4 regions of the Oceanobacillus kimchii X50 genome follow, and region 1 is predicted to be linked to each of the others. Evidence: riboswitches for the same ligand, from Rfam matches in the RefSeq annotation. Region 1 holds a riboswitch; each other region holds the start of a gene.
What was found. A riboswitch is a leader RNA that binds a small molecule or an ion and turns the genes downstream of it on or off. The one in region 1 is predicted to bind S-adenosylmethionine.
Positions count from the first base shown of each region.

Region 1 (5,793 bases):
CACGAAAAAATCTTCCTATTACTAATTGGCTTTCCAAATATCAAATAAAGAAAGAAACCGAGGATTGGTATAAATAAAAGGACCATCACCCATGCCCAAGAGGACGTAGGGTCTTTACGTTCAAGAAAAATAATAGAAATAGCTAATGCAATATTAAGAATAAATGTTAGTCCTAATAACAAAGAAGTTATTCCCATAGCCATTGCCCCCTAACTAAACAAACACTATACTTTCTAATAATAGCACAGAATTGCTTTTCTAGATAATACCTCTAAGTTCTTTACTGCTCTTTATCTTATATATTGTTCCCAAGTCGATACACATTAAAAAAGAAGTATCTACCAACATTTAAGTCAGTAGAATACTTCTTAAATTGTTATACCCAATTTAAATGTTATCAAGTGCTTGTTGAATATCTTCCCAAATGTCTTCCCATGCTTCAATTCCAACCGAAAGCCTTAATAAGGATTCAGTTATTCCCATCTTTGCTCGTTCCTCAACCGGAATAACGGCATGTGTCATAGAAGCTGGATGTTCCATTAATGATTCCGCATCTCCTAAGCTAACAGCTATTTTTATAAAGTTAAGATTATTTAATACTTGTTGCGCTTCTTTCTTTCCACCTTTGACTTCAAACGCAAGGACGCCTCCTGCGAACTTCATTTGTTTATTGGCAATCTCAACATTAGAAAAATCAGGATCACCAGGATAATAAACGTTTTTTACTGCTTTGTGTAATTTTAGTTGTTGAACTATTTTTTCTGCATTACTACTATGTCTATCCATTCGTATTGGTAATGTTTTTAGTCCTCGAATCAATAGCCACGCATCAAAGGGAGACAAAACTCCCCCAATATCTTTTTGCGTAGTTAAGGCAATTGTATCCATTATCTCTTTTTTTCCAACTGCAAGCCCCGCAATTACATCACCATGCCCCCCAATATACTTCGTAGCACTATGAATGACAAAATCACATCCTAATTCTAACGGCCGCTGTAAATATGGGGACGAAAAAGTATTATCAACTACTACTGGCAGTCGATATTTCTTAGCTACATTCACAACTAATTCTAAGTCAATTACTTGCATGGTAGGATTAATGGGCGTTTCTACATAAATTAATGCAGTATCTTTGGTTATCTGGTCTTCCAATTCCTTTTCGGATAACATAGTGGAGTAATCGGTTCTAATGTTATACTTTTCTTCCATCATAGATAACAAACCATACGTACAGCCATATAATCCTGAAGAGCAAATAATGTGATCATTGGCTTTTGTTAATGCAAGTAAAATAGCGGATACGGCTGCCATCCCAGATGAAAAAGCTAATCCTCGCTCTCCACCTTCTAATGCTGCAATCCTCTCCTCCAAAATGCGTACAGTTGGATTACCTAAACGTGAATAAATATACCCTTCCTCTTCTGCAGCAAACCGTGCTTGCCCCTGTTCTGCTGAGTCAAATGTATATGTTGATGTTTGGAATATTGGAGGTGTCAAGCTCCCAAGCATCTGTGTTGAATCGTAACCTTCATGGATAACTGACGTTTCCATATGTTTATATGACTTTTTTTTCACCAAAATCCCCCTCTTTTATATTGGTTTTCCACCCTAATTAATAATAAAAAAGCTGAACACCAGCATTCGTGTCCGTCCAAGCTCTTGTACAGTCTTATTTAGTTTTTACAGACGATTAATCATCGTCAAATACAATAATAAAGTATTTACAACATTTATGAAAGCGTTTTCTTTATCATGAATTCAAATAATTGATTCTCTTCAAAAATCCATCTATTATTAGATAAAACTCAATGTACTTATAGAAAGAAGGAAAAAATATGGGGAATAAATCATCATTTCAGCAAGGTATGATTCTTGCATTTAGTGCATACTTACTCTGGGGATTTCTACCAATCTATTGGAAACAAATTGACACAATTGAAGCAGGAACTATTCTTGCACACCGTATTATTTGGAGTTGTGTATTTATGATTTTCCTTGTAATGGTGTCTGGAAAATGGCGGGCTTTTGTACATACGATAAAGCATATGAAGCAAGATCGAAAAAAAATCATTTCCATCACCTTAGCATCGATTGTAATTACACTAAATTGGTTTTTGTTTATATTTGCCGTCAACGGAGGACACGTTCTACAAGCTAGTTTAGGCTACTATATTAATCCAATTTTAAGTATATTATTGGGATTAATCATTCTAAAAGAACCATCAACCAAAGCGCAGATATTCTCATTTATTCTTGCTGGAGCAGCAGTAATTTATCTTACATTAGGGTATGGGATCTTCCCATGGATATCGATATTTTTAGCTGCTTCTTTCGCCATTTATGGTTTCATCAAGAAGACCCTAGATCTCAGTGCAATGTTTGGGCTTACGTTAGAAACACTTGTTATGACACCATTTGCATTATTATATATATGGTTAGCTCCTCAAGCACAAGGATTTTCATTAAATCCTATCTTGACCGTGGAAAATCTATTTTTAATAGGTGGAGGCATTGTTACTGCTATTCCTTTGCTTCTATTTGCTGCGGGGGCAAGAAGAATACCGCTCGCTTCTGTTGGATTCTTACAGTATGTTGCACCGACTGTGATGTTCTTTCTTGGCGTATTTCTATATAAAGAATCCTTTACTACTCACCATATGATCACATTTTTATTTATTTGGTTAGCACTAGCAATTTATATGTATAGCTTATATAAACAATTACCCCGCAAGCGAGGGAAAAAGCATTGATTATATGAATTTTAAAATAATTATAAATTTACTGTTGACAATCAATAAGAAAACAAGATATACTTTATAACAATTTAATAAGCAAATCTCTTATCAAGAGTGGTGGAGGGAATAGGCCCTGCGAAACCCGGCAACCTGTGGCAATTTTGCTATTGAAAGGTGCTAAATCCTACAGACAATTGTCTGGAAGATAAGAGGAGGTTCGGTTTTATAAAGACAAAGTCCTCTTCTTATGAAGGGGGCTTTTTTTTTAATCCTTCTCTTATTACTTTAAAAATAATAATTTCAAGGAGGAAATACGATGTCTAAATTTCAATCATTACAAGCAGAAACTATCTTACTTCATGGTGGGCAAGAACCAGATCCATCAACTGGATCACGTGCAGTTCCAATATATCAAACTACATCCTATGTGTTTCGAGATACCGAACATGCACAAAATTTATTTGGTTTAGCAGAACCAGGAAATATTTATTCACGTATTATGAACCCAACTGTAGATGCTTTCGAACAACGAATTACTCAACTAGAAGATGGTATTGGCGCTGTTGCTACATCATCCGGTATGGCTGCGATTACGTTAGCAATTCTTAATATTGCTGGTTCTGGAGATGAAATTGTTGCAGATAGCAACTTATACGGAGGTACATTCAATCTATTTGCTAATACCCTTCCACGTTACGGAATTAATGTAAAATTTGTAGATGGTACAGATCCTCAAGCAATTGAAGATGCTATTACAGAAAAGACAAAGGCAGTTTTTGGTGAAATTATAACCAACCCTAGCCTCTATGTATTTGATGTTGAAAAAGTTGCTGAAGTAGCACATAAGCATGGTGTACCGTTAATTATTGATAATACCTTTGCTACACCTTATGTAACAAAGCCATTAACTTGGGGTGCAGATATTGTTGTTCATTCCGCAACTAAATGGATTGGGGGGCATGGAACAACCATTGGTGGTGTTGTCGTCGATAGTGGTCGGTTTGATTGGAATAACCAACGTTTCCCGGACTTTGTAAAACCTGATGAAAGTTATAATGGGTTAAAATACGTTGATCTTGGTGCGGAGGCATATATTACAAAGCTTCGAGTGCAGTTATTGCGTGATATTGGAGCATCCCTTAGCCCACAAAATGCCTTTCTGTTACTGCAAGGATTAGAAACATTACACTTACGCATTAAACGACATACGGATAATGCATTACAATTAGCAAACTATTTACAAGCACATCCAGCTGTCGAATGGGTGAATTATCCAGGATTAGAAGAGCATCCATCTCACGAACTGGCAGGTAAATATTTAAAACAAAGCTTCGGATCTATTATTACTTTCGGAATATCTGGTGGTAGAGAAGCAGGTCGAACATTAATAGATAATGTTTCATTATGGTCACATGTTGCAAATGTAGGAGATGCCAAATCTCTCATTATTCATCCGGCATCTACCACTCATCAACAATTAAACGAAGATGACTTAGCATTAAGTGGTGTAACAGAAGAATTAGTACGATTATCCGTAGGTCTTGAGTCTATCGATGATATTATCGCTGATCTTGACCAAGCAATTGAAAAGGCTACTGGTAAATCACGTACAAATAAACCATCTCAAGAGGAAGTTGCAGTACAATGGTTACTTCAATCTCCATTTGATCGAAGCAATGGAGTGAGAAAAAAAGTAATAGCTACGCTTCAAATAGACCAAGATCAAATAGCACCGCTTAAAACACTAGGATATGAAATATTGCCGGTGACATCTTTAAGTGATCTTAATACAGAAGTTGATGCTATTTGGATTGATGAGACAATACCGTCTATCGAAGGAGTAGTACCTACAAATACGATTGTTTTTGCATCGGATAATCAATCTGCGCAATTAAAAAATAATATTGTGATAACCAATCAATCTCCAGCAAAAATCGCTCTACAACTTCGTAATGGTCAAGAGACGAAACAACCAATCAAATTATAATTAGCTCTAAAATGTGTTTATGTTTCATTTTATAAGGGTATTAAAATATATATAAGATAAGGAGCCTTCCATAATGAAGGCTTTTTTTTTTGAAAAGATAAGAGTATAAAAATTGGGAATTCCAATCGTTCATAGAAAGATAAGGCCACTTCTAGCTCCATCGACCAGCAACGGCGACTTCACGAAATTGCCCTACGAAGACTGCCGAATGGCGTGGTCGCACTTATACCCTTGGGTGAAAGTCATCATCGGTTGTCACCTTACCGTGTCCTTTATCTTAAAGAAAAAAGGAAGTTCGACCATTGTCGAACCATCCTTAAAAAAAAAGGGAGACACTCGCTACGTTGCTAAACGGTCGCTTGTGCTTTTATTCCTATAAATTGTTGGTTTAGGTTATCAATAAATGGATTAAACTATTATTATAAAAATCCATCTACTCCAGCCTTCTTCATAGACAAATCCATTTACTAATTCATAATATATAAGAAAAGAACTGCATAGGTGTGATTACATGAAAAACAAGAAAAAGATTATGATCTACAGCGGATTGGTTGCGTTAGTACTTCTTATTATAATTGGATTTATCTACCAATCTCAAGATCCATTTAAGCATCTTTCCTCCGACCAAATAGAGAAAGAAACAGCACTACAAAAACAAGTAGATCAAAATAAATCAAACAATCAACAAGACAATACGAATGACGAAACAGCTAATGAGAATGCAGAAGCCGAAGAAACATCAGGAAATTCCTTCCCCAAAGTTATCAATGAAGCTGTTCAGGGAACGATGAACTTCTTATCTACAGATGAAACACAAATCGTTGCTGTTGGTGATTCATTAACTCAGGGTGTTGGTGATGAAACCGAGCAAGGCGGTTATGTTGGCATTCTTGATAGAACAATAAATAGTACTGGATATAGTGCTGAATTTGATAACTTCGGAAAACGAGGTAACCGAACAGATCAACTGCTAGAAAGATTACGAAATGAACAAAATTTGATTGATGCCATTCAAGAATCAGATATTGCTTTAGTAACTATTGGTGCAAACGACATTATGCAAGTGGTTAA
Region 1 is NZ_CM001792.1:3,223,890-3,229,682, forward strand. It holds gene cls (cardiolipin synthase) at 1-197, opposite strand, end outside; gene megL (methionine gamma-lyase) at 388-1,551, opposite strand; gene rarD (EamA family transporter RarD) at 1,836-2,750, shown strand; SAM riboswitch class I at 2,838-2,947, shown strand; gene C794_RS16470 (O-acetylhomoserine aminocarboxypropyltransferase/cysteine synthase family protein) at 3,052-4,722, shown strand; gene C794_RS16475 (SGNH/GDSL hydrolase family protein) at 5,234-5,793, shown strand, end outside.

Region 2 (5,793 bases), 800 kb from region 1:
AAGTGGACAGTTTTGGTACACCTATCCCTCGTGGTGCGATACTAAGAAAGATGGTTGATCATCAAACACATCATCGTGGTCAAATGACTGTGTTATTAAGACAAGCTGGTTTATCTGTACCTGGTGTTATGGGGCCAACAAAAGAAGACCAATAAGTTCTAGTTTAAATTTTACTTATCATAATAATTAAAATATGGTATATTATAGATAGAGAGTAAGACGATAAATAAAAAGTCGTCTCATGTAACTAAACATGAGACGACTTCCAATAGACCAACCCCAAAAGCGGGGAAGGCACACCGAAGGCAATAATCCCTCAGCGCCGGGCTAAAGCACATGAGGGGTTATTTTTTTTGGTTGATCTCGGACATAATAAACGCAATCAGTGTTCCAAAAGAAATCATAAGCGTCAATACGCCTTCCATATCCATAGGCACCACCCCCCTTCAAAGGAAATACCTTTAAAGGAAATGTGTGTACCTAGCACCCTCATGTGAAGCCGGTCTATTATAGTAATAGTGTAACATATATAAACAGAATTCATTCTAGTCTATTTGTTGTGTTTTTAATAATATATCAATATTTTAGTGGACCAAAACTGTTTACAGTATGTTTAGGCCATTTTGTCGTGCCAATATTAGCTAGTTCAATAGCAACTTGTTTTGGTCTTCATTCTCATCCTTCACCTCGTATAGCTACTCTGATAAATAACCTACCATTGCATAACTTGCAAATATGGTATTCTCCACAAATAAATCTTTAGTAAATGACTACATAAAGACTCCTACAAAAATTGAACTCCAACATATGTAAGCAAATATTTAAAGTTGAATCAGATCAAACTTATTTTTTCACCGTTTGTTATTTCGAATTAGCTTGATAAAGAGAAAGTAATTTCTTGGTTATATCTTTTGTCACTTGTTCCAGGTGATATTTCACCTATAGATGAGAGATACGTTTTCAATTAGGAGTTATTTTGTTTTTTTAAACTCATACCAACTAGATGTATAACGAAATCAAATGTGGTAAAATGTCCACGATAAGAAAACATGTAGGAGGAATATGATGGCTATAAAATTTTATTGGTATCCTAATTGTGGCACATGTAAGAAAGCAAAAAAATGGTTTGATGATAATCAAATAGACTATGAAGCAATACATATTGTGAACGAGACTCCTTCTTCTGATCAGATTCAAAATTGGATGGATATCAGTGAGTTTCCTGCAAAGAAATTTTTCAATACAAGCGGGAAAAAGTATCGGGAACTTAATATTAAAGATAAAGTCAATCAGTTATCCGAGAAAGAGATAGCAGATTTATTAAGTTCGGATGGTATGCTAATTAAACGCCCGATTGTTACGGACGGGAAAAATCTAACAATTGGGTTTAAAGAAGATTCCTTTGAAAAGGTTTGGAAGTAATTTTAACTAGAAAAATGATATTATAGATTGTATAGTTAAAATGGAATGATAATTTGGAGGGATTGTTTATGAGTTTGCCACAAGATTTATTGTATTCTAAAGAGCACGAATGGGTAAAACAAGAAGATGGGAAATTACGCATCGGGATTACAGACTTTGCTCAAGATGAATTGGGAGACATTGTGTTTGTCGAACTTCCTGAAATTGGGGAAGAGTTAAAAGCTGATGAACCCTTTGGGAGTGTAGAGTCTGTAAAGACAGTATCTGAACTCTATGCACCAGTAAGTGGAAAAGTAGTCGAAATCAACGATGAGTTGGAAGATAGCCCAGAGTATGTTAATGAATCTCCATATGAAAAAGCTTGGATGATTGTGATTGAACCATCCGACGAAAAGGAACTTGAAGAATTATTATCTGCAGAGAAATACGAGGCGTTTATTCAAGACTAATTTTTAGGCTGACAATTACACGTTATTTGTGTATAGTCAGCCTTTGTTTTATCATATAATGATAATATACAAATACTAGCTTATATTTCGATTAATGTATCAGTGAAGACGGTTTAAGTGTTTTGAGAATCGAATTATCATAAGTTTTATGGGAGATCTTTATTCCAAATCAAGTCGTGCTAAATAAGCATGTTTCTTGCTTACATAAGGAGTGCTATGCGATGATGACAAATGAATCTAATAAAGTAATAATTGTAGAAGGTTTGTCGGATAAACGACAGATTGAAAAAATCATTGATGATCATGTTATAATCGTTTGTACAAATGGGACTTTAGGTGTTGAAAAACTAGATGAACTACTAGAAACGTATCAATTAGATGAAAAAGATGTCTATATATTAGTAGATGAGGACCCTTCTGGTATGAAATTGAGAAAACAATTAGCGAGGGAATTACCTCATGCAGAACATATTTATGTGAGCAGTGAGTATCGCGAAGTTGCGGCTACACCTATGAAAGTTTTAGCTAATGTATTAATCGGAGCGAGATTTACAGTCCACCCATCTTATTTAATATAAAGAAAAGAACGATAAAGGTGATATATTATGAAGGAATGGAATAAACAAATGGAACGAGGTGTGATATATATTTACACACCATTTTGTGGAACTTGTTCGGTTGCGAGGGCGATGTTGGATAATATTGAACGACTTCACCAACAAGACATTTTTCACGAAATAAACGCATCTATTCACCCTGAATATATGCAGAACAACCAAATTGAAAGTGTACCATGCTTATTATTTATGGAAAATGGGGAAATTGTCGAAAGAATATATACGTTTTATTCAACTGCAAATATATATGATTATTTGATAAAATATCAACCAGAATTATTTTCAAATGCGACGTAATTTATTGATTGACAGTCCTATAAGCGCGTGCTAAGATAGGTACACTGAATTAATTAAAAATAACCATTAAAAATATGATATCTCTTATCTAGAGCGGTGGAGGGACTGGCCCTTTGAAACCGCGGCAACCTTCATAATTAATGAAAGGTGCCAATTCCTGCAGAAAATGAAAGATGAGAGAACGTCAGACGATATACGATAAGTACGTACGTCTTTCTGTTCTCTTACAGAAAGGCGTTTTTATTTTGACGAATTTTGGAGAAACTAAACGAAATGGTTGTTGGAGAGTAAGAGGAGGAATAAAGATTGATATCCATAGAAGGGTTAAGTAAAGTATTTTCATTAAATAAAAAAGACATCAAAGCTGTAGACTCATTGACCCTCAATATTGAAGATGGCGATATTTATGGCGTAATCGGTTATAGTGGAGCCGGAAAGAGTACGTTTGTACGTTTAATAAATCGACTAGAGGAACCTACATCTGGAAAAGTAACAATAGGAGATCAAATAATCACGGAATTAAATAAAAGTGATCTTCGTGTTGCACGACAAGATATAGGTATGATATTTCAACATTTTAATTTATTATGGTCACGTACGGTAGAGGACAATATTGGGTTTCCTTTAGAAATTGCTGGTGTTGATAAGCAAGAAAGAAAACGTAGAGTAAAAGAATTAATTGGATTAGTTGGTCTTGAAGGTAGAGAGAAATCATATCCTTCACAATTAAGCGGCGGACAAAAACAGCGTGTTGGAATTGCTAGAGCCCTAGCGAATTCCCCTAAAGTATTACTATGTGATGAAGCTACTTCTGCTCTAGATCCAGAAACGACTAATCAAATCTTATCATTATTACAAGACATTAATGAGAAATTAAATTTAACGATAATCTTAATTACCCATGAAATGCATGTTATTCGTAAAATTTGTAATCGTGTAGCTGTAATGGAGCAAGGAAAAGTAGTAGAAGAGGGACAAGTCCTAGATGTGTTTACAAATCCGAAACAATCAGTGACTAGAAAGTTCGTTGAACAGGTTATGAGTTCTAATGAGGATAGTGATATGTCAACGATCGTTGAAAATTATCCGAATGGGGTTTTATATCGAATTCATTTCTTAGGGGAGACTACAAATCAAACCTTAATCAGTCAGATAGCTAAACAATTTTCTGTAGATTTAAATATTATCCAAGGAAATATCACACAGACACAAGCAGGCAGCTATGGAGCATTGGTAGTTCAAGTAACGGGGAACGACAGTGAAATTGAACGAGCTAGAAGCTTTATCGAGAGTCAAGAGTCTGTTGAATTGGAGGTAATTCAACATGCTAAGTAGTTTATTTGAAGGGATCAAAATAGAAGATTTAATCGAAGCAACCTATGAGACGTTCTACATGACACTTATCTCAATGGTAGGAACAGCAATTTTTGGGATTTTGCTTGGGTTACTATTATTCCTAACTTCAAAAGGTAATATTTGGGAAAATCGAGTTGTGAATAATATTGTTGCAGCCTTTGTAAACATCTTCAGAGCTATACCATTTATTATACTAATTTTATTGCTATTCCCGTTTACCGATTTTCTAATGGGAACGATTCGTGGTCCTAATGCTGCTTTGCCAGCACTTATTATTGGATCTGCTCCATTCTATGCACGATTAGTAGAAATTGCACTTATTGAAGTGGATAAAGGTGTAGTGGAAGCCGCAAAAGCAATGGGAGCAAAGACAAGAACAATAATCTTTAAAGTTTTATTACCTGAATCAAAACCGGCACTCGTGTCTGGAATAACTGTTACAACAATTGCTTTGATAGGATATACCGCTATGGCTGGAGCGATTGGGGCAGGTGGACTTGGAAACTATGCTTATTATTTCGGGTTTCAGCGTCGTGACTTTGATGTTGTGTTATGGTGTACGATTATTATCGTACTTATCGTATTTATATTCCAATTCATCGGGGATGCTATTACTAGAAAACTCGATAAGCGTTAAAGAAGAATTCCTCAGGTAGCTTCACTACTTGTTGAAATAATTAATTAAAATGTTAAAAGGAGAGGACACAGAGATGAAGAAATTATTATTATTGTTAACTATTGCATTTGTGGGGTTATTAGCAGCTTGTGGAACAAGTGATGAAGGTTCATCAGGTGATGAGTCGTCTGATGAAACCACAGAAATATCAGTTGGAGCTTCTAGTGTACCGCATGCGGAAGTTTTAGAAGAAGCAAAGCCATTATTAGAAGAGCAAGGAATTACATTAAATATAGAAGAGTACCAAGATTATATCTTGCCTAATGATGATTTAGCTGATGAACGTATTGATGCAAACTATTTTCAGCATATTCCTTTTCTAGAACAAACAATTGCTGACACAGGTTATGAAATTGAATCTATTGGCGGCATACATGTGGAACCAATGGGTGTATATTCCCAAAATATAACTAGTGTTGAAGAAATCACAGAAGGCACAGAAGTAATTTTAAGTAACTCAGTTGCTGAACACGGACGTATCCTTTCTTTATTTGAAAAAGAAGGCTTAATTAAATTAGATGAAAGTGTAGAAAAGTCTGCAGCAACGATTGATGATATTGCGGAAAATCCGAAGAATCTTCAATTCTCAGCTGAAACAGAACCAGGATTCTTACCTGAGTACTATCATAGTGAAGAAGATGCGCTAGTTGTTATCAATACAAATTATGCTATTGATACTGGTTTAAACCCTTCAGAAGATGCTTTATTTGTTGAAGGTGAAGAATCAGACTATGTAAATGTCATTGCAGTTCGTTCTGAGGATAAGGATAATGAAGCATTAAACGCTCTAGTCGAAGTTTTACAATCAGAAGAAATTCAAAACTTTATCACGGAAAATTATGATGGGGCAGTGGTTCCGACACCAACTAATTAAGTAATTAAGAGTAAAATGTAAGAATTGTATAGAAAAATCAGTTAAAGTGGTTTATTTTAAAAAAAATGAAGTTTTAATAGGAAATCAAGGTTTAAATCCATT
Region 2 is NZ_CM001792.1:2,423,274-2,429,066, reverse strand. It holds gene C794_RS12645 (DinB family protein) at 1-155, shown strand, start outside; gene C794_RS12635 (arsenate reductase family protein) at 1,066-1,422, shown strand; gene gcvH (glycine cleavage system protein GcvH) at 1,491-1,871, shown strand; gene C794_RS12625 (ribonuclease M5) at 2,093-2,449, shown strand; gene C794_RS12620 (thioredoxin family protein) at 2,477-2,785, shown strand; SAM riboswitch class I at 2,867-2,965, shown strand; gene C794_RS12615 (methionine ABC transporter ATP-binding protein) at 3,092-4,120, shown strand; gene C794_RS12610 (methionine ABC transporter permease) at 4,110-4,778, shown strand; gene C794_RS12605 (MetQ/NlpA family ABC transporter substrate-binding protein) at 4,852-5,691, shown strand.
Region 2: it holds a riboswitch for S-adenosylmethionine, as region 1 does, so the genes downstream of both, C794_RS12615 (methionine ABC transporter ATP-binding protein) here and C794_RS16470 (O-acetylhomoserine aminocarboxypropyltransferase/cysteine synthase family protein) in region 1, are expected to answer to the same signal.

Region 3 (5,793 bases), 350 kb from region 1:
GAAAAGTTAATGTTGAATATGTTTTACTATACATTTTTTCAAAGAGATCCAGCTAAAGAAGGATTCACATCTCTCTATGAGGCACTTCAATCTGTATTAGAAGAAGAATCGATACGAAAGGAGATATTAGAAATACTCAAATTTATCTATCGTTCGATAAAAAATGTAGAGAAAGCAAATGACTTTAATTTTACAACACCTTTAACAGTCCATTCTACTTATTCTAAAGATCAAATAATGGCTGCATTTGGCTATTACAACGAGGAGAAAAGCCCAGCATTCCGTGAAGGAGCGAAATATTTTAAAGAAGAAAATATAGACGTGTTTTTCATTACGCTGAATAAATCAGAAAAAGACTTTTCACCTTCAACCTTATATGAGGATTATGCAATTAATGAGAGACTATTCCATTGGCAATCGCAAAGTATGTTGACGCTTCAAAGCCCGACCGCACAAAGATATATTCACCATCGGGAAAAAAAGAGTCAAATAGCTTTATTTGTTAGGCAATATAAAAAGGAACAGGGCTATACAGCACCATTTACATTCTTAGGTACCTGCGATTACGTGAGTCACTCTGGGGAAAAGCCGATCAGCTTTATATGGAAATTGCGAGAGGAAATGCCACCAGGATTAATAGCTAAAGCGAATAAAACTGTGGTTTAGTTGTGTTTAACTACCTCACACAAGTAGATGTTTACAAGGCTGGGGGTCTACGTAGCTTTTATTTACTCAAGATCTCTGAAATACAGTTATGTATTAACTATTTTAATTCATAATGTAGGTCAATAAAGGTAGTAGCTCAATCGGCCACTACCTCTTTGTTCTTCATAAACCCACGCCTAATTTGTCCATTCTTCAATCAAGACATCAGCAACTTCTGTTAATTGGGCTGCTGCTTGTTGGTCGATCTTTCCTTCTTCTTGGAATGTATCTATTAATTGTTTGAAGGACTCCATATGTTTTACCGCTTTGTTGTAGGATTCTTGTTTTACAAAATGTTCAATGGAAGTCAGATGGGTTTGCAACAAACGTACGTTTTCGCCCTGTTCAATCTTTCCTGCTTCGACATATTGATCGACGAATGCTTTCATCACACCTACATCAATCAATTCTTCTGCTTTTTGGATGACGTGGTCTTCAATATCATTTGTAAATGGTTGTAGTCTTTTACCAGCAGGTATAGCGTAGACGGTATCTTCTTCGTCCACCATTGGGCGTTCATGATTCAAGCTCTGTTCACGTAAAATCGTACCAGATACATAGTGTTCTTTCGCACTTTCTATATCGTCATTCTCCAAGTCTTGATGAAATTGGATGTACTCGATGTCGGCTAGAACCATATCTTGAAGTGCGTGGACAAATGGCTCGAGTTCCTCTTTCAATGCTTCGTTTTTGGATTCTCTTAAAAATTCGTCTCCTGCCTCTGCAATGAGGCTCAGTTCATCTATAAATTCAGGTGCAACATTCCCGAGGGGTTCATCGTTATCGATACGGGACAATGTTTCTTCTAGCAATTCCTTAATATTTTCGCTTTCATCAGCTTCCAGTCCATTCTGCGGCTCTGCATGTGTCATATGTTTGGTGAGCGTATGGAAAGCTTCTGTTGCATCTGGTTCAATATACTTCATGCTGTCTTCCCAGCTTGTTTGAGCATCAAAGGATTCTGTATTCCATGTATAATCCGCAACGGCGAAAATGGCAACCTTTGAGGCCTCGGCTTCCTGCATCGGGTTGGTTACCACTCCTGCAAGATTTTCCACGCCGGGTTCTAGCATGTCTCCTTTTCCAAGGAACACACGAGTCATATCAATGTCATTCACCGGCCAATTTAGCCAAAAAAGTGGATCGCGACGTACCACGCCATTATTATCACGATGTTTAAAGCGGTCGATGGTATATTGCTCGACTGGAGCGACGGTATTTTCCCCTGTCCAAAGAATGTGGATGTTCTCGTCAAAGGCTTCTTCGAGTCTATTTAATTCTTCTCCGCCATCCCAAGCCCAAGCAGAATTATAGGCTGCAGGCGTATATAGTGTATCCCTCACATCACCTTTTTCCTGGGCCCATTCTGAAACAGAATTCATCAGTTCAGCGACATAATCTAATGGCAGCGAACCAACATCGTCACCTAAAACGCCAAACTGTCGTACACCTACGTCGTATAATTGATCGAATTTCGTAAGCATTTTTTCTGTGTTTTCATCGAGTAATGCCATGGCAGCTTCTTCGCCTTCTTCACGGGCAATTTCAGCAACTTCGCCAAGCGGGGAGATGGTCCAAACAAATTGCGTTTTACTATCACGCCCAACTTCTGCCAATTCGCGAATCTCTTCTAACATATCTTCAGGATAGAGTTCTTCCCATTGTTCCCTATGGTATGGATCGTCCTTCGGAGCGAAGACATAGGAATTCGCCTTGAGTTGTCCACCGAATTCCATCAATGATTTACGATCATCATTACTCCAAGGTATGCCGTAATAACCTTCGATAAAACCTCTCACTTTCGTATTCGCATAATCGTTGATTTCTAAGTGTTTAATTTGATTATCAGAACGCTGGCTGAGTATTTTTTCGAGGGAGACAATCCCATAAAATGCAGCATCGGTATCTTTACCAATCACCGTCATCGTATTGTTGCTAATTTCCAATTGGTAAGCATCAATCTGATCAAAGTCCATATTATTCGAATCAAGTGTATTCTCCGCGTTCTTTGCTGCTGGGCCACCAGATTCTACGGTTCCGACAAAAAGAGTAATGGCATCTTTGGAAGGTTCTTCTGTGATTTCCGGTATGGGCAGGTTATTGGTGGCAAATATTTCGGTTACTTTTTTCCTTGTGGCATCATCAATCGTGTCATCATAAACAACTTGAATATCCTTGTTGAGGGTTAGCGCACCTTCCCCGTATTCGACACTCTGGGGTGTTGGGTAGAATTCGTATTCCACTTCCGTACTTTTGCTTTCCGCGTTTATGTGTGAGGTGAACGATACCGTTGTAAAGCTAACGAGCAACATTGCGATAATAGGTGAATACCATAACAGTTGTTTTTTCATTTTCTTTATTCCTTTCTTTTTTGTATTTGTCGTACAAGATCAAAAAGGCGTAAAGGATCGAAAAACTAAATTTGAATGGCTTTCCTGCTTGTCCTGGTTTATTTCTTAGAATTATTGCGGAGAATACACCTCCCGAGGTTTAGAAGCGATAATCCTATTTGTTAAAATGTAATAGGATTATCTGTGACTTCCCTAGATTGTAATAACACGTCCCCCAATGGTTGAATACGATTCCCACTATAATAAAGCGGTCTCATTTATATATGAATCTATCTTAAAAGTTATAATTTCGTGTGTCAATGTTTTTACTGAATTTTAAGAAAATATACTCATTAAAAGGAATAGTAGAGTTTTTTGCTGCCTGTTTACTAAAAAAACCTAACTAACTCTATTGACAATTAGTAAAAACCGTAATAGTATGATAATTAAAATTAAATACGCTAATATCTCTTATTGAGAGTGGCTGAGGGACTGGCCCTGTGACGCCCGGCAACCGTTCATCTTAATTCCAATGATGAATAGGTGCTAAATCCTGCAAAATACGGATAGTATTTTGAGAAATAAGAGAGGTGATGAATGACTTACGTATTGTTATGTTATGCCTCTCGAGTTCAAATCGGGAGGCATTTTTAGTTTCCCAAAAAAATTTACACCATGAGAAAAGAGGAAGGGTTTATGTCCACATCTATTGTTAAAGGAGCTCCTGGTCATTATCGGATTGGCTCTGATGTCTTAGAGGAAATTCCTGTACTCCTTGAAGAATTATCAGTTGACCGTATACAAGTTATCGCAGGGAAGAAATCATGGCAGGCGACAAAGCCGTATTTACCTTATGTATTAGTGGAGCAAGTAGAACCGAATATCATCTTTATCGAAGGTCATACCACGCTAGAAAAAGCAGAGACCATAGCGAATCAGCTTCATCAACATTCTGTGGATGCTGTGATTGGTATTGGCGGCGGGACAGCGCTCGATATTACGAAGGCTGCAGCTGTGAAAGCAGATGTTAAATCGATTTTAATTCCGACGATTGCTGCGACTTGTGCTGCGTGGACACCGCTTAGTGTTTTCTATGACAGCGATGGGGCATTTACACATTATACGGATTTTCCGTTGGCGACCACGCTTGTCTTAGTAGAACCAGCTATCATTGCACATGCCCCAATAGAATATTTAAGGGCGGGGATAGGTGATACACTGGCAAAATTTTATGAAGCAGATGCATTGATCGAGAGTTTTTACCCGAATGAAGAAGCGCCTGTACCAGTGAAAGTTTCGCAATTTTCTGCGGGGATTTGCCGGGATGTACTACTGAAGGATGGAAAGGCTGCACTGGATGCCGCACGCACTAAACAAGTTACGCCTGCATTTATTCGAGTTATCGAGGCGATCATCATCACGGGTGGAATGGTAGGCGGATTTGGCGATAAAGCAGGGAGAATTGCCGGTGCGCATTCGATACATAATGGATTAACGGAAGCAATCGAGGCAAAAAACTTCTTACACGGAGAGCTCGTCGCATACGGAATTCTTGGCCAATTGGCATTCGAAAACAAAGAGGATGAGCTTTTGCGTCTACTCGATTTTTACGATCAATGGCAATTGCCGTCTAGTTTACAAGGAATCGGCATTGATGTAACCAATACGGAGCTCGTGGAGAAAATCATTCAGAAAGCAATTCTGCCGCAAGAGTCGATTCATTTTATGAATAAGGAAGTTACGGCGGAATCATTAGCTGGTGCGTTACAGCAAGTAGAGAAATATAATCAAGCCTATTACACGGAAAAAAGAGGAGAGAAAACATCATGAAAAAAGGATTATTAATAGCGATCGTACTTTTAGCAATATCATTATTGGCTGCGTGTGGCAGTGAGGAATCTAGCGGGTCGGGTCAAGGATTGTACGATGATGAAAAATTAGTCATCGGTGTAACGGCAGGGCCACATGAAGAAATTCTTGAAAAAGTAACGGAACTAGCAGAAGAGGAAGGCATCGAAATCGAGTCAAAGGTGTTCACGGATTATGTTATGCCAAACGTTGCTTTAGCTGAAGGGGAGATTGATTTAAATATCTTCCAAACAGAACCGTATTTTAATGCGTTTAAAGAAGATAGAAACTTAGATTTAGTGAAATCATTTGATACCGTTACTTTCCCGATGGGGATTTATTCATTAGATGTCGATGATGTGTCTGAATTACCTGAGGGATCCACCATCGGACTGCCTAGTGACCCTACAAATAGTGGTCGTGCACTTTTACTATTTGAACAAGCTGGTTTAATTGAGTTGGATTCGGAGACAGGAATTAATTCTACGGTTCGTGACATTGATAAGAATAACGGCAATTATGAATTTGTGGAACTAGATTCTGCGCAGATTGCACGTCAGTTAGAGGAATTGGATGCAGCTGCGATTAATACAAATTTTGCTATCGAAGCCGGATTTACCCCTACGGAAGACTCTATTTATATTGAGCCGAAAGATTCTCCTTACATTAACCATGCTGCGGTGAGGGCAGAAAACGAAGACGATGAAATCATCCAGAAACTAGCAGATATTTATCGTAGTGAAGAAGTCAAAACGTTCATCGAAGAGGAATTTGGCGGATCGCTCATTCCTTCATGGTAAGGGAGTAAGGAAATGAGCGTAACGGAAGGAGCATAAACATATGATTGAATTAACGAACATCACAAAGACTTTTTCAGGAAAACAAGGAGATATTCATGCATTAAAAGATG
Region 3 is NZ_CM001792.1:3,570,461-3,576,253, reverse strand. It holds gene C794_RS18130 (DEAD/DEAH box helicase) at 1-666, shown strand, start outside; gene C794_RS20030 (glycoside hydrolase family 84 protein) at 843-3,056, opposite strand; SAM riboswitch class I at 3,504-3,623, shown strand; gene C794_RS18120 (iron-containing alcohol dehydrogenase family protein) at 3,732-4,865, shown strand; gene C794_RS18115 (MetQ/NlpA family ABC transporter substrate-binding protein) at 4,862-5,683, shown strand; gene C794_RS18110 (methionine ABC transporter ATP-binding protein) at 5,724-5,793, shown strand, end outside.
Region 3: it holds a riboswitch for S-adenosylmethionine, as region 1 does, so the genes downstream of both, C794_RS18120 (iron-containing alcohol dehydrogenase family protein) here and C794_RS16470 (O-acetylhomoserine aminocarboxypropyltransferase/cysteine synthase family protein) in region 1, are expected to answer to the same signal.

Region 4 (5,793 bases), 140 kb from region 1:
AGTATTAAAAGAAATTGCTAAAGGGAAAAGTAATAAAGAAATCGCTATTTCATTATTTATTACAGAAAAGACAGTAAAAACGCATATAAATAAAATTTTATCGAAATTAGATCTTTCCGATCGCACACAGGCGGCGTTATTTGCTGTAAAGCACCAAGTCATTTCGAATGATTAATAAAAGTACAAGGTTGCTTCAAAAAAATAGCTCGCCTAACAGAGTGAAAGAAATTTATCGTCTTTCTTTGTAAAACAAATATGAATACGATATGTTATTAGAAAGTGAAACAAAACTTCATTCAATGGGGTATTAATACATTACATGCAAGAATCCCAAAATAAAAAGGAGTTGTATCCAAATGCTAATCAAACCACCAAAATTAAAAGCAGGAGATAAAGTTGCAACCATTTCCCTTTCATGGGGAGGTGCTGGTGAGGAGAATCTACAATGGCGTTATGACCAAGGAGTTAAACGTTTAGAAGAAGTATTTGGTTTACAAGTAATTCCTACTCCTAATAGTTTAAAAGGAGAAACATATCTTCATGAGCATCCAGAAGCACGTGCAAAAGATCTAATGGACGCTTTTGAAGATCCAGAAATAAAAGCAATTATTTCAAACATAGGCGGTGAAGATAGTATTCGCCTTTTACCCTATATTGAATTCGATGTAATTCATAAAAATCCTAAAATATTCTTAGGATATTCGGATACAACAATTTCTCATTTTTTCTGTTATAAGGCCGGGATATCTTCCTTTTATGGACCTGCTATCATGACGGATTTCGCTGAAAATGTTGAAATGGATCCATATACCATCAATCATATCCATAACACATTATTCTCGAACAATATAATTGGAGATATCGAACCACCAGAGCATTGGACAAGTGAGTTCCTAGAATGGAATATTAAAAATAAAGACACGAAAAGAACGACTTACCCTAATAAATCATATGAAATTTTACAAGGAGAAGGTATTGTCCAAGGACGATTAATTGGTGGATGTATCGACTCTATGGAAAGTATAAAAGGCACGAATCTTTGGCCAGAAATCCACCATTGGAAAAATTCAATATTATTTTTCGAAACTTCAGAAGAAGAGCCAAAACCAGAGCTTCTCGCTCGATGGTTACAAAATTATGCTACACAAGGAATACTTCAAAATGCGAATGGGATTATATTTGCGAAACCGCATGGAGAAACCTATTACAAGGAGTATAAAAAAGTAATTACAGATGTACTCAAAGAAAATGGTCTATCGAAACTACCAGTTCTTTATAATGTAAGTTTCGGGCATAGTGAACCGAAAGCAACACTCCCATATGGTCGCATGGCAGGAATTAACTGTAACCAAGCTACTTTCTCTATCATGGAAAGCGCTGTACAGGATTGAACGCTTCTCTCTTAAGTTGGGCTTCACTTTGCACTCGATTGAAGAGTATGTTTACTGTCGGAATACGATAAATTGTGAACCTTTATATACTAGTTCGGAAAATATTTCCTATTACTAAAAAATCGTTTCACTTCATAAATTTGACATAATTATAGTAAAATAAAGTGACCGACTTCATAGAAAAGGGAGCCTATGTGATGAGGAAGTTTGCAGAGAAGTTATTACTACAAAATCAACATCAAAATGAAGAGGAGCTTTGGAAGTGACGAAGCTAATCATTCCCGAGGAAGATATTATTCTTGCCGTATGTATATATATTGCTCGCCAACGCAAAATTGAGCCAGCTGAAGTGGAAGTTGAACTTTTTTATGATGATTATTCCGGTTTCTCTGCAGAAATAACCACAGTATATGGCAAGCAAGAAATTGTAACAAAACATATTATTTCTGCTCTACGTGAATGGATTAAAGAAAATTTACACGCAAATCCATATGCTGGACTCAAGCTTGATTTAAACCGGACAAATGGTATCTATGCAAGACTTCGTAGTGAAGATGAATAGTACAATTTCTTCATTTACTACACTCGGACTATTTATCAGAATAATTTTATTTTTAATACCATATTGACTTAATTTATTTTATCATCTAGAATTACTTTCAATATAACAACTAAATATTTTACGTTTTTTCTTATCCAGAGAGATTGAGGGATCAGGCCCTATGACATCTCGGCAGCGGATTCTTTATATTAAAGAATACTGTGCCAATTCCTGCAAATGCAAACCAGCATTTGGAAGATGAGAAACGATGGCTTCTACATATATACATATGGTTACGAATCCCTCATTTCTTGTCTTTCAAGAAATGAGGGATTTTTTATTTCATCACTTGGTGGGGGTTAAGACATGATTGAATTTCAGAATGTAACAAAAATATTTACACTTGGAAAAAGAAAAGTGGAAGCTGTAAAAGAAGTATCTATAACGGTTGAGAAAGGAGATATTTATGGAATCATCGGATTCAGTGGCGCAGGAAAAAGCACTTTGCTTCGATTGGTAAATATGCTCGAGCGTCCTACCGAAGGCTCGGTACACATCCAAGGAATAGATGTTGGAAAATTATCCGCCAAGCAATTGCGAGAGCGTAGAAGAAATATAGGAATGATTTTTCAGAACTTCAATTTATTCCAATCACGGACAGTCGCCGGAAATATTGCATATCCACTCAAACTTGCTGGTACATCAAAAAGTTCAGTAAATAAAAGAGTTACTGAACTGCTACAATTTGTTGGATTATCCGATAAAGCAAAAGATTATCCAGACCAGTTATCAGGTGGACAAAAACAACGTGTTGGGATTGCAAGGGCACTGGCTACATCACCCGATATTTTAATTTGTGATGAAGCGACTTCTGCTTTAGATCCAAATACAACATCAGATATCTTGAAACTATTAAAAAGAGTAAATCGAGATTTAGGTATAACCATTCTACTTATCACTCATGAAATGGGAGTTATTCAGTCAATATGTAACAAAGTGGCTGTGATGGAAGAAGGTAAAGTCATTGAGAGTGGAAATGTGTTTGATACTTTTACAAATCCTTCTCACGAAACAACAAAACGATTTATTCGTTCGGTTCAACAAGAACTTCCGTCTGAAAAAGTACTAAAAGAGTGGACGGAAGCTGGAGGAGGTAATCTTTATCGTGTTTTGTTCAAAGGTGAAAGAGCCACTGATCCCATCTTATCAAGTACAACACGCAAACATAACATCGACTTTAATATTGTATATGGATCCGTGCGTGAACTACAAGAAAAATTATTCGGAAATCTCATTGTCTCTTTTGAAGGAGATGAACAGCAAGTACAACTGGTTATTCATGAATTAGAAACGATTGTTGATATGGAGGAGGTGTATACACATGGGGGTTGATTGGAGTACATTTTGGCCACGAATTGTAGAGGCAACAGGAGAAACATTACTCATGGTCGCAGCAACATTATTTTTTGGTTCCATTCTAGGTATATGCATGGGTTTATTGCTATTTGTAACTCGTGAAAACAACATACTAGAAAACAAGATTATCTTTAACGTACTGAACTTTATTATTAATATCATTCGTCCAATCCCATTTATCATTTTTCTAGTAGCAATCTCACAAGTTACAAGACTCGTCATTGGTACCACAATAGGCACTGCTGCTGCAATTTTCCCAATGACAATTGTTGCTAGTTTTACCATTGCAAGAGTTGTAGAAAATAATCTTGTAAGTATTGACCCTGGAGTTATTGAAGCCGCTAAAGCCATGGGGGCCAGTCCAATAAAGATCATTTTCACTGTATTAATTCCAGAAGCGCTAGGACCATTAATCCTTGGACTTACATTTGTATCTATTTCGTTAATCGACTTCTCTGCTGTGGCAGGTACAGTTGGCGGCGGTGGTCTTGGACATATCGCGATGACATATGGATATCAGCGATTCGACGGCAGCGTTATGCTTGTGACTGTAATCATACTTATTGTTATGGTTCAGCTAGCTCAATGGCTTGGTAACACTATTTCCAAAAAAATTATGCGTCGTTAATTGACACCTATTAGGAGGAATTTCACATGAGAAAATCATTTATTTTACTAGCATTATTAAGTTTTATATTATTTTTGGCAGCTTGCGGAAGTGATGAGGCCAAAGCTGGAGATGAAGAAGTGACTGTAAAAATTGGAGTGAATGGTGCCGATGGAGTTCAATGGCCCCTTCTTAAAGAAAAAGCAGCAGAAGAAGGAATCAACATCGAACTTATCGAGTTTGCTGATTATACATTGCCGAACAACGCCTTAGCTCAGGGAGATATTGATATCAATGCTTTCCAACACATTGCTTTCTTAGGGCAATATGTGAAGGAAAGTGGTGAAGACATTGTTCCCATTGGATCTACTGTTCTTGCACCAATTGGATTATATTCCGAAAAGATCAGTGATGTTTCTGAATTGAAAGAAGGAGACAAAATTGCCATTCCAGATGATCCATCTAACCAAGCTCGCTCCTTGCGAGTACTAGAGAGCGCAGGCCTACTTACATTAAGTGATAATTTTGGAATGTTCGGTGACCCTTCGCAAATAGACGAGAACCCATTGAATTTAGAAATTATTCCGATGACGGCACAACAAACTGCCCATGTATTGCCAGATGTTGCTGCATCCGTAATCAACAATGGTGTAGCTGGTCAAGCAGGCTTTGAACCAGGTGAAGATCCTATTTATATTGAAGACGCAAATGGAGAGGCAACACACCCTTATGTCAATATTATCGCAACTCGAGCAGAAGACAAAGATAATGAAGTATACCAGCGTATCGTAGAACTTTATCAAGAAGAGGATATCGAACAAGCAATTAAAGATGATACAAACGGCGGTTCATTCTTAGTGAAATTAACGCAAGAACAGTTAGATAAAGCCTTTGAACAGTTAAAAAAATAACATTTATACCTGAGGAGGGAATAATTATGAGTATCGTTCAATCACATCAAGAAGCTATCTTTCAAAATATCGAGGATAATAAAGACAAATATATTCAAATTAGTCAGGACATTCACGCGCAACCAGAGATTGGTAATGAGGAATTTTTTGCAAGTTCGAAACTTATACAAACACTAACAGATGCAGGTTTCACTGTTGAATCAGCAGTTGCAGGACATAAGACATCCTTTTTTGCATCCAAAGATAGTGGCATAGAAGGCCCAACGATTGCCTTTCTCGCAGAATACGATGCACTACCAGGAATCGGGCATGCTTGTGGGCACAATATCATTGGTACAACAAGTATCGCAGCAGCTATTGGCTTAGCTGAATCCCTTTCAGAAACTGCAGGTCGTGTAGTAGTGCTAGGCACACCAGCCGAGGAAGGGGGACCAAACGGAAGTGCTAAAGGGAGCTTTGTAAAACATGGTTTGCTAAAAAATATCGATGTGGCACTTATGCTCCATCCATCAGGAAAAACAAGTTTAACAAGTGAAACATTAGCAGTAGACCCATTAGAATTCCATTTCTACGGAAAGCCCGCTCACGCATCTGGAGCACCAGAAGAAGGAATTAATGCATTAGACGCTGTTATTCAATTATTTAACGGAATTAATGCACTACGCCAACAACTGCCTAGTGATGTTCGCATTCATGGCATTATCACTCATGGTGGAGATGCCCCAAATATTATACCGGAATATGCAGCAGCTCGCTTTTATATTAGAGCCGAATCTTGGAGCAAAACAGAGGAAACCGCTGAAAAAGTTCGTGCTATTGCAAAAGGCGCAGCACTTGCCACTGGTTCAACTGTCAAAGTGGAGCGATTCCAAAATGAAGTAAAAGATTTTGTGCTTACGAATACACTAGACAATGTTTTAAAGAAAG
Region 4 is NZ_CM001792.1:3,368,384-3,374,176, forward strand. It holds gene C794_RS17120 (response regulator) at 1-175, shown strand, start outside; gene C794_RS17125 (S66 family peptidase) at 357-1,391, shown strand; gene C794_RS17130 (YxcD family protein) at 1,654-1,953, shown strand; SAM riboswitch class I at 2,081-2,197, shown strand; gene C794_RS17135 (methionine ABC transporter ATP-binding protein) at 2,299-3,324, shown strand; gene C794_RS17140 (methionine ABC transporter permease) at 3,314-3,976, shown strand; gene C794_RS17145 (MetQ/NlpA family ABC transporter substrate-binding protein) at 4,003-4,866, shown strand; gene C794_RS17150 (M20 family metallopeptidase) at 4,893-5,793, shown strand, end outside.
Region 4: it holds a riboswitch for S-adenosylmethionine, as region 1 does, so the genes downstream of both, C794_RS17135 (methionine ABC transporter ATP-binding protein) here and C794_RS16470 (O-acetylhomoserine aminocarboxypropyltransferase/cysteine synthase family protein) in region 1, are expected to answer to the same signal.